2 regions of the Yersinia aldovae 670-83 genome follow, and region 2 is predicted to be linked to the other one. Evidence: predicted binding sites of a transcription regulator. Region 2 holds the regulator's gene; the other holds the start of a gene.

Region 1 (4,820 bases), 880 kb from region 2:
CTACGGAGCCAATTGCCAAAAGCAGAAGGAGTTGACGGTCAGCCATGTCTTGGGAAACCTGGAATTTCGCATTTAGTGTCACGGTGCCTAATTTGTTGATGATGTTGCTCGGCGTATTATTGCGTCGTTTTGGCTTGATGGATGACCGTTTCTGCGATGGTGCCACCCGTCTGGTTTTCAACCTGGCACTCCCTTGTTTGCTATTTTTCAGTGTTGCCACCAACCATGTTAGCCTGCTGGATAACCTGCCGCTGGCTATCTATGGTGCTGTTGGCACGTTGCTGACATTCCTCTTGCTTGAGATTGCTGCCAAGTGGTTGGTAAAAGACCCGAAAGAGCGCGGTGTATTCGTGCAGGGCGGTTTTAGAGCCAATACTGCTATCATGGGGCTGGCATTTGCCATGACCGCATACGGTGCCGAAGGGGTGGCTCTCGGCTCGATGTATCTGACGGTCACGGTGATTTTATTTAATATGCTGTCAGTTATCACCTTGACCCGCAGCTTACACGCAGGGCTGGGGGGCAAAATAAGCAAGTTGGCATTGCTGCGTAGCATTGTGACCAACCCGTTGATTATCGGGTTACTGTGCGGCTTATTTTATGCACAGATAGCATTACCGCTCCCAGCGGTCATCGTGCATACTGGCAGCTATATTTCCGCATTGGCATTGCCGCTGGCGCTGTTGTGTACTGGTGCCAGCCTTGACTGGCACGCGATGTTCCGATCTTCCAATGTGGCGGCGTTATCTTCGGCAGCAAAATTATTCGTAGTACCAATATTGATGACCGCAGGAGGCGTGTTGATGGGCTTTCGTGGCGCAACATTAGGAATTATATTTCTGTTTTCCGCCACACCAACGGCGGCAGGTAGTTATGTTATGACCAGAGCGATGGGCGGTAATGCGACATTGGCGGCCAATATCATTGCCATCACCACTGTGGGTTCATTTTTTACCACTGCGCTGGGAATATACGGGTTACGTTCGCTTGGGGTGATGTAGTTCTTTAAGGAGTGAGATATGGATGCATTATGCCCGGTTTGCCAAAAAGTGATGACAGAAGTAAGCGGTCACTTTCATTGCTCTGGCTGTCATGGCAACTATCTACCACAGGCGAACTGCCCTGATTGCGCCAGGCCGTTGCAGGTATTAAAGGCGTGCGGCGCAATTGATTATTTCTGCCAGAACGGCCACGGATTAATTTCGAAAAGCCGCGTTCGCTTCAGTTACCTGCCTACGGTTTGAGCCGTTGATCATAGTGCGGGCGGCATTACTGTTTTGCCGCTTTGCGTTGACGTGATTTTTTGGCCGCATTGATTTGTGTAATTTCACTTTCCACCCATCCGTCTTGCAATCTGGTGGTCAGTTTGTCACCTGTCTGCACTTGTTTGGTGGTTTTCAGCACCACTCCTGCTGGAGTCTGCGTAACACTATAGCCACGCGCCAGCGTTGCCAATGGGCTGACGGCTTCCAGTTGTGAACAGGCGATACCAAAGCGTTGGCGATAGCCATTAAGCTGGCGCTCGAAAGCTTGGCGCAAACGGTATTCCTGCTGCTGCACCTGTTGGCTATAACGGTGAATCTGCCCCTGCGGTTGTACTTGTGCAAGGCGCTGTTGGAGCCGCTCAGTGCGCCGGTTTAACTGGCGGATTTGGTTCTGCGCGCTGTCTTCCAGACGGCGCTGCAATTTCAGTAATAACGTCTGCTGACGTGCCAGCCGCAAATGCGGGTGTTGCTGCTGTAAACGGTGTTCCAGACGGGTGAACTGCTGGCTGCGTTGTGCCAGATAGTAATCCATCGCCATTTCCATCCGCTGCTGCTGCCCCTGAATTTGCCTGACCAATTCAATCTGATTGCGGCTGACTAACTCGGCGGCGGCAGAGGGGGTGGGAGCACGTAAATCGGCGACAAAATCGGCGATAGTGACATCGGTTTCATGGCCGACAGCACTGACAATGGGAATCCGGCTGTTAAAAATAGCGCGGGCAACCCGCTCGTCGTTAAAACTCCACAAATCTTCCAGTGAACCCCCGCCACGCCCGACTATCAAGACATCGCATTCAGCACGTTGGTTGGCCAATTGAATAGCTCGGATTATCTGCATCGGCGCATCAGCACCTTGCACCGCTGTTGGATAAATAATAACGGGAAGTGATGGATCGCGGCGCTGTAAAACCTGCAAAACATCATGCAGTGCCGCACCGCTGGCCGAAGTGATGACCCCAACTTGCCGGGCGGGGCTAGGTAGCAGTTGTTTATGGCGCTGATCAAACAGGCCCTCTGTTGCCAGTTGCTGCTTAAGTTGATCAAATTGCTGTTGTAGCAGTCCATCACCGGCAGGCTGCATACTTTCAGCAATTAGCTGATAATCACCGCGCGGTTCATACAAGGTTATCGATGCTCTGACCAATACTTGCTGGCCATTTTGCGGGCGGAATGTGGTGCGGCGATTGGTGTTGCGAAACATTGCACAACGCACCTGCGCTCGGTCATCTTTCAGGGTGAAATACCAGTGACCAGACGACGGCTGGGAGAAATTGGATATCTCGGCCGTGAGCCAAATCTGGCCCATTTCCATTTCCAGCAGTTGCCGCACCGTCTGATTCAGGCGGCTGACGGTAAATATTGTTGACGCGGAAGATTGTGACATGTGACCTGGATCAAATTTTAAAACAAGCACTTAATTGATCGATATTACCTGCCTCAAACCGGTTGGCAAGAAAAATTATGAGAAAGTACTGGAGGCAACCGATTACGCTCTGTAGAATGCCACGGCAATATTTTATCTTTTCACATTCACCTTGGTGAGATATTGCCCATGCTACGTATCAAGAAAGAAGCTCTAACATTTGACGACGTTCTTCTGGTTCCAGCCCACTCCACAGTTTTGCCTAATACGGCCGAACTGGGTACTCAATTGACTGCAACTATCCGCCTGAATATTCCTATGCTGTCCGCCGCTATGGATACCGTTACCGAAGCTCGTCTGGCCATCGCGCTGGCGCAAGAGGGCGGTTTGGGTTTCATCCATAAAAATATGTCCATTGAGCGTCAGGCTGAAGAAGTCAGCCGCGTGAAAAAACACGAAAGTGGCGTTGTGACCGAGCCGCAGACTGTGACACCGACTACCACCCTCCGTCAGGTTAAAGAACTGACCGTTCGTAACGGTTTCGCCGGTTATCCGGTCGTGACCGAAGATTACGAACTGGTTGGCATCATTACTGGTCGTGACGTTCGCTTTGTCACTGATTTGGACCAACCCGTGACTGCGGTGATGACACCGAAAGAGCGTTTGGTGACGGTCAAAGAAGGCGAAGCCCGCGAAGTTGTACTGCAAAAAATGCATGAAAAACGTGTCGAGAAAGTGCTGGTTGTTGATGATAGCTTCCATCTGCGCGGCATGATTACAGTAAAAGACTTCCAGAAAGCAGAGCGCAAGCCTAACGCCTGTAAAGACGAACATGGCCGTTTACGTGTTGGTGCTGCTGTGGGTGCCGGTGCGGGCAATGAAGAGCGTATCGATGCGCTGGTTGCCGCTGGCGTTGATGTTTTACTGATCGACTCCTCTCATGGTCACTCAGAAGGTGTGCTGCAACGTATTCGCGAAACCCGCAGCAAATATCCTGATCTACAAATCGTTGGCGGCAATGTCGCGACCGGTGCGGGTGCCAAAGCCTTAGCTGATGCTGGTGTGAGTGCGGTTAAAGTGGGTATCGGCCCAGGTTCAATCTGTACCACTCGTATTGTGACTGGCGTGGGTGTACCACAGATTACGGCGATCGCTGATGCGGTCGAAGCGCTGGAAGGCACCGGTATCCCGGTGATTGCCGATGGTGGTATTCGTTTCTCTGGTGATATCGCCAAAGCCATTGCGGCGGGCGCAAGCTGTGTGATGGTCGGTTCCATGCTGGCCGGTACTGAAGAGTCTCCGGGTGAAATCGAACTGTATCAAGGCCGCTCTTTCAAATCTTATCGTGGAATGGGGTCACTGGGCGCGATGTCCAAAGGTTCTTCAGACCGCTACTTCCAGACCGATAATGCTGCCGATAAACTGGTACCGGAAGGTATTGAAGGGCGCGTGGCATATAAAGGCTTGTTGAAAGAGATTGTGCATCAGCAAATGGGTGGCTTGCGTTCATGCATGGGGCTAACCGGTTGCGGCACCATCAATGAATTGCGCACTAAAGCTGAGTTTGTTCGGATTAGTGGTGCTGGCATTCAAGAAAGCCATGTTCATGATGTTACCATCACCAAAGAATCACCAAACTACCGCATGGGCTAATTCCAGGGGCTTAATCCGGCGAATTTGACCATCGTCCGCTGCTCGCATTGCTCATTGACTTGGTGTCAACTGCGCATGCTGTGCTGCGGGCGTTAGCCAACTTCTTGGTTCCGCCGACTGGAATGATCTATGAATAATAATGGTAACTCTCTAATTTTATTAATTATCTGTGGAATTTGCCGCACATGACAAAAAATATCCATAAACATCGCATTCTTATCCTTGATTTCGGCTCGCAATACACCCAATTAGTGGCACGCCGTGTCCGTGAAATTGGTGTCTATTGTGAACTGTGGGCATGGGACGTGACCGAAGCCCAGATTCGTGAGTTTAATCCAAGCGGTATCATCCTCTCCGGCAGCCCTGAAAGTACCACTGAACATGGTAGCCCTCGTGCACCGGACTATGTGTTTACGGCGGGCGTTCCTGTATTCGGCATATGTTATGGTATGCAGACTATGGCGATACAACTGGGCGGAAAAGTTGAAGGTTCAAATCAGCGTGAGTTTGGTTATGCGCAGGTTGAAATAAAAACTGAC
Region 2 (4,820 bases):
GAATTAAAATGCCACGTACAGCCAATGAAATGTATCACTTACGTGATGCCGCCCCGGTGAAGCGGGCAGAACTGGAAAGTGGTGATCTGGTGTTCTTCAATATCGCCAATCGTGGCGTGGCCGATCATGTTGGTGTTTATTTAGGTAATGGCAAATTTATTCAATCACCCCGTACCGGTGAAGAGATTCGTATCAGTATGCTAGATAATGATTATTGGCAAGACCATTATGTTGGCGCACGGCGTGTAGTGACACCTAAAACCATTCGATGATGCTCAACCCCGCACCCAGTGACCTCACGAAGTGCGGGCTATATCCCCTTATTTTTACTTTCCCTGACGTCACGCGACCTTTGCTTAATAACCAGCTAAATTGTATGGTTATATCTGTTATTCCTGTTGAAAGTTGTTAAGATTAATATCCACAACAAAAATACAACAATTACGTTTTTAACCGCTCTTCACCGTACCGTCATCATTGATAATCGGTCGGATTTGAGGAGCAAAACACCCTGAGCAACCCCGAAAGGAGAGCACGATGTCTTTTGAATTACCGGTATTACCTTATGCACAAAATGCACTGGAACCCCACATTTCGGCTGAAACGCTGGAATACCATTACGGCAAACATCACAACACCTATGTGGTTAACCTCAACAATCTGATTAAAGGCACTGAATTTGCTGGCAAATCACTGGAAGAGATTGTCAAAACCTCCAGCGGCGGCGTATTCAATAATGCGGCTCAGGTTTGGAACCACACCTTTTACTGGCATTGCCTGTCACCCAATGGTGGCGGTGAACCCAGCGGCAAGGTTGCCGAGGCTATCAATAACACCTTTGGGTCGTTTGCTGAATTTAAAGCACAGTTTACCGATGCGGCAGTGAAAAATTTCGGCGCGGGCTGGACATGGTTAGTGAAAAAAGCAGATGGCACACTGGCGATTGTCAGCACGTCTAATGCGGCTACCCCCTTGACCACGGCAGATAAACCCGTATTGACGGTCGATGTGTGGGAACATGCTTATTATATTGATTACCGCAATGCGCGGCCAAAATACCTGGAGAACTTCTGGGCCTTGGTCAACTGGTCTTTTGTTGAGAAAAATTTAGCCTGATAGCGCGCAGAGTAAACCGGCAGCGAGCAATGATTAAGGGCGGGTTAACCGCCCTACTTCACGCATATACCGGCAAGCGGCTTAATTAATTCATTACTGCCACGAAACTAAATGCAATAATCATCGCCAGCGCACCCACAGTCGTAATCAGCGACATTTTCAGATTGGCATCCATAAAAACTCCTCAGCCGGTTAATTTAGTAGGAAAAGGCACATAGTTAGTGTGTAAAATTATTTTCCCACAGTTAGAGAAAAAAATCTTGTGCTCATTACACACTTTATAAGATTGAATACCTCTTTCACTTTTCCTCCAGATCAGCCAAAATTCGCAGTTCATAACTGCGTACCGACGAATAACGACCAATAAAGACTCTCAGACAACCCGCTGACGCGCTCATTCAGGCCACTATCTTGTTACTGTCTAAGCGATTTTCGGGTAACGCAGGCAAACGATTAACATAATACTTACCGGCTGTAACCGGTGAGCTTAGGAGTCATTTTTTGTATGGCAACGATTAAAGATGTGGCCAAACACGCCGGTGTGTCCACCACCACCGTTTCCCACGTTATCAACAAAACGCGTTTCGTCGCCGAAAATACCAAGGTGGCTGTTTGGGCTGCCATTAAAGAACTGCATTATTCGCCCAGTGCTGTGGCCCGCAGTTTGAAAGTGAATCACACCAAATCCATTGGCTTGCTGGCCACGTCCAGCGAAGCACCCTATTTTGCCGAAGTGATTGAGGCGGTCGAAAATAGCTGTTATAGCAAAGGCTATACCCTGATTTTATGTAATTCTCATAATAATCTGGACAAGCAAAAAGCCTATTTAGCGATGCTGGCCCAAAAACGGGTCGATGGATTATTGGTGATGTGTTCCGAATATCCAGAACAACTGTTAGGAATGCTGGAAGATTATCGCAACATCCCGATGGTCGTCATGGATTGGGGGACAACGCGTGGCGATTTTACCGACGCTATCATCGATAATGCCTTTGAAGGCGGCTATTTGGCAGGCCGCTATCTGATTGAACGCGGTCATCGTGATATTGGTGCTATTCCCGGTCAGTTATCCCGTAATACCGGTGGTGGCCGTCATCAGGGCTTTATGAAAGCATTGGAAGAGGCCAGCATCCCGTTACGTGAGGAATGGGTAGTTCAGGGTGATTTTGAACCTGAATCGGGTTATAAAGCCATGCAACAAATCATGTCACAAAAACATCGCCCGACCGCCGTGTTTTGTGGTGGCGACATTATGGCGATGGGGGCTATCTGCGCCGCCAATGAGATGGGCCTGCGGGTACCACAAGATGTATCAGTGATTGGCTATGACAACGTGCGTAACGCGCGCTACTTCTCGCCTGCGCTGACCACTATCCATCAGCCAAAAGAACGTTTAGGTGAAATGGCCTTTACTATGCTGCTTGACCGTATTGTCAGTAAACGGGAAGACCTTCAAACCATTGAAGTACACCCTAAACTGGTTGAGCGCAACTCCGTAACTGACGGCCCATTTCGCGATTACCGCCGTTAATCTGGCCTTCTGCCGGTAGTTATCAGCGCTATCGGCAGCCCGCACTGGGCATTATTCGTTATCGTCTTTCAACCATTCCGCGTTTAACGTGACGCTGTCACCTAAGTAATCAAGTAACCAGGCGAGTGCCGGTGAGTGATTATTTTGCTCCCAAGTCAGGCAACACGGGCTGTCCGGTAGCGGTTCGGTTAGACTTAGCGCCGCCAGCCGCCCCTGCTCAATCAGCGGTGACACCATATGCGCGGGCACCATACCGATACATAATCCTGCACACAGGCAATCGATGCCCGTAGACCAATCCGGAGCCACCAGCCGCTGTTGGTTATCCAGTGTCCAGGTATCTCGCTTGGGCAAATTGCGGGCCGTATCTTCCAAACACAGCGAGGGATAAGGCCGCAATTGGTCATCACTAAGTGGCCCGGTTAGACTGGCTAAGGGATGATCCACACTGACGACACAGTGCCAGCTAAGAAACCCCATATCGCGAAACACAAAACGCCCGCCAACAGGAATGGCACGGGTCGCGCCAATGGCCATATCTGCCCGGCCATCCACCAGCGCATCCCAAACACCATTAAATACTTCATAACGCACCCGCAACTCAACATCGGGAAAATGCCGATAAAAATCCAACACTAAGCGGCGACTACGCTGAGGTTTGACAATCTTGTCTACCACGATATTTAACTGCCCGCGCCAACCATTCGCTACTTGCTGGCATTGACGGCGCGTGTCATTCATTTTTTTGATAACATCTCGCGCTTCTTTAATAAAAACCACGCCAGCTTCGGTTAATGCCACATCACGATGGCGTCGTTCAAACAGCGGAACTGCCAGCCACTCTTCCAACTGACGCACAGTATAACTGACCGCAGATGGCACGCGGTGTAACTCCTGAGCTGCGGCACTGAAACTCCCCGTGCGGGCCACCGCATCAACGACATCCAGTGAATATTCAGACCACATTATTTTTCACCTTTTTACACCATTCGTTAGCTTTCAAAATTTTTGATATCATGATGCAAATATTAACGTTTCACAACCCAATATCTCCCCGCTAGAATGCCCACCGCTTTGTTACAACAATTTTTTCACAGTAACTCTATAACTCCTTTTATGACCCCGATGTTTATAGTTGATTTGTTTATAAAGCAGCGGTTTATAACGTGAGTACCTGCAAAATTATAATTTAGCCAACGTAATTGAAGCTGCATGTGGCCCAGCCCGTAGGGTGTTCCTCAAAAATGGGGCGTCATCCCGCTGAACTTACACCGTTCAGTGACGCGGGTAAGCACAAGCCGCGCGCCCTGTGGCTTCAAGTACCCAGCATATAAAGAGAAATAAAGAATGAAAACGTCGTCTGGTTTTATGTTCTATCTGGCCGGTCTGAGCATGTTGGGCTATCTGGCTACCGACATGTATCTGCCCGCTTTCGGCGCAATGCAACAAGAACTGCAAACCTCTGCCAGCGCCATCAGCGCCAGTTTGAGTCTCTTCCTCGCCGGTTTTGCGATCGCCCAGCTTATCTGGGGGCCCGTATCAGATAAGTTAGGCCGCAAACCGGTGCTGTTAGCCGGCTTGGGGTTATTTGCAGTGGGTTGTCTGGGGATTTTGTGGGTTGAAAATGCCACCCAATTATTGATTCTGCGCTTTATTCAGGCAATAGGCGTGTGTTCTGCTGCCGTGAGCTGGCAGGCTCTGGTGGTGGATCGCTATCGCGATGGCAAAGCCAACCGCGTATTTGCCACTATCATGCCATTAGTGGCACTCTCTCCCGCGCTGGCCCCGATGCTCGGTGCATGGTTATTAAACCACTTCAGTTGGCGCTCAATTTTTGTGGTATTACTGGCAGTCACATTACTGCTCCTTATTCCAACGGCGCGGCTTAAAGAACGGAAAAAAACCACCGAGGATAACGCGGCGCGCATCAGCGCTAAAATCAGTTTTTGGCAGTTGCTAAAATCCCCGACCTACAGTGGCAATGTGATGATGTTTGCCGCCTGTAGTGCCGGTTTCTTTGCCTGGTTAACCGGTTCACCTTTTATTCTGGGTGATATGGGTTATAGCCCGAATGTTATTGGTTTGAGTTATGTTCCGCAGACCTTAGCCTTCCTGCTCGGTGGGTTTGGTTGCCGCAGTGCGCTGGCTCGAATCAAGGGCAACACCCTACTGC

What was found. Region 2 encodes PurR, which represses purine synthesis genes. Its sites were predicted from a motif close to CANGCAAACGTTTGCNTG; they were not measured.
Region 1: a site for PurR is predicted at 2,741-2,758, ahead of guaB (IMP dehydrogenase). Genes of this name have one in related genera too.

The regions. Positions count from the first base shown of each region.
Region 1 covers NZ_CP009781.1:3,894,407-3,899,226, forward strand. Annotated here, with positions in the region: gene AT01_RS17490 (AEC family transporter) at 45-1,001, shown strand; gene AT01_RS17495 (zinc ribbon domain-containing protein) at 1,020-1,244, shown strand; gene xseA (exodeoxyribonuclease VII large subunit) at 1,270-2,649, opposite strand; gene guaB (IMP dehydrogenase) at 2,818-4,281, shown strand; gene guaA (glutamine-hydrolyzing GMP synthase) at 4,467-4,820, shown strand, end outside.
Region 2 covers NZ_CP009781.1:299,427-304,246, reverse strand. Annotated here, with positions in the region: gene AT01_RS01450 (C40 family peptidase) at 1-272, shown strand, start outside; gene sodB (superoxide dismutase [Fe]) at 538-1,116, shown strand; gene cydH (cytochrome bd-I oxidase subunit CydH) at 1,202-1,291, opposite strand; gene purR (HTH-type transcriptional repressor PurR) at 1,622-2,647, shown strand; gene punR (DNA-binding transcriptional activator PunR) at 2,699-3,613, opposite strand; gene punC (purine nucleoside transporter PunC) at 3,995-4,820, shown strand, end outside.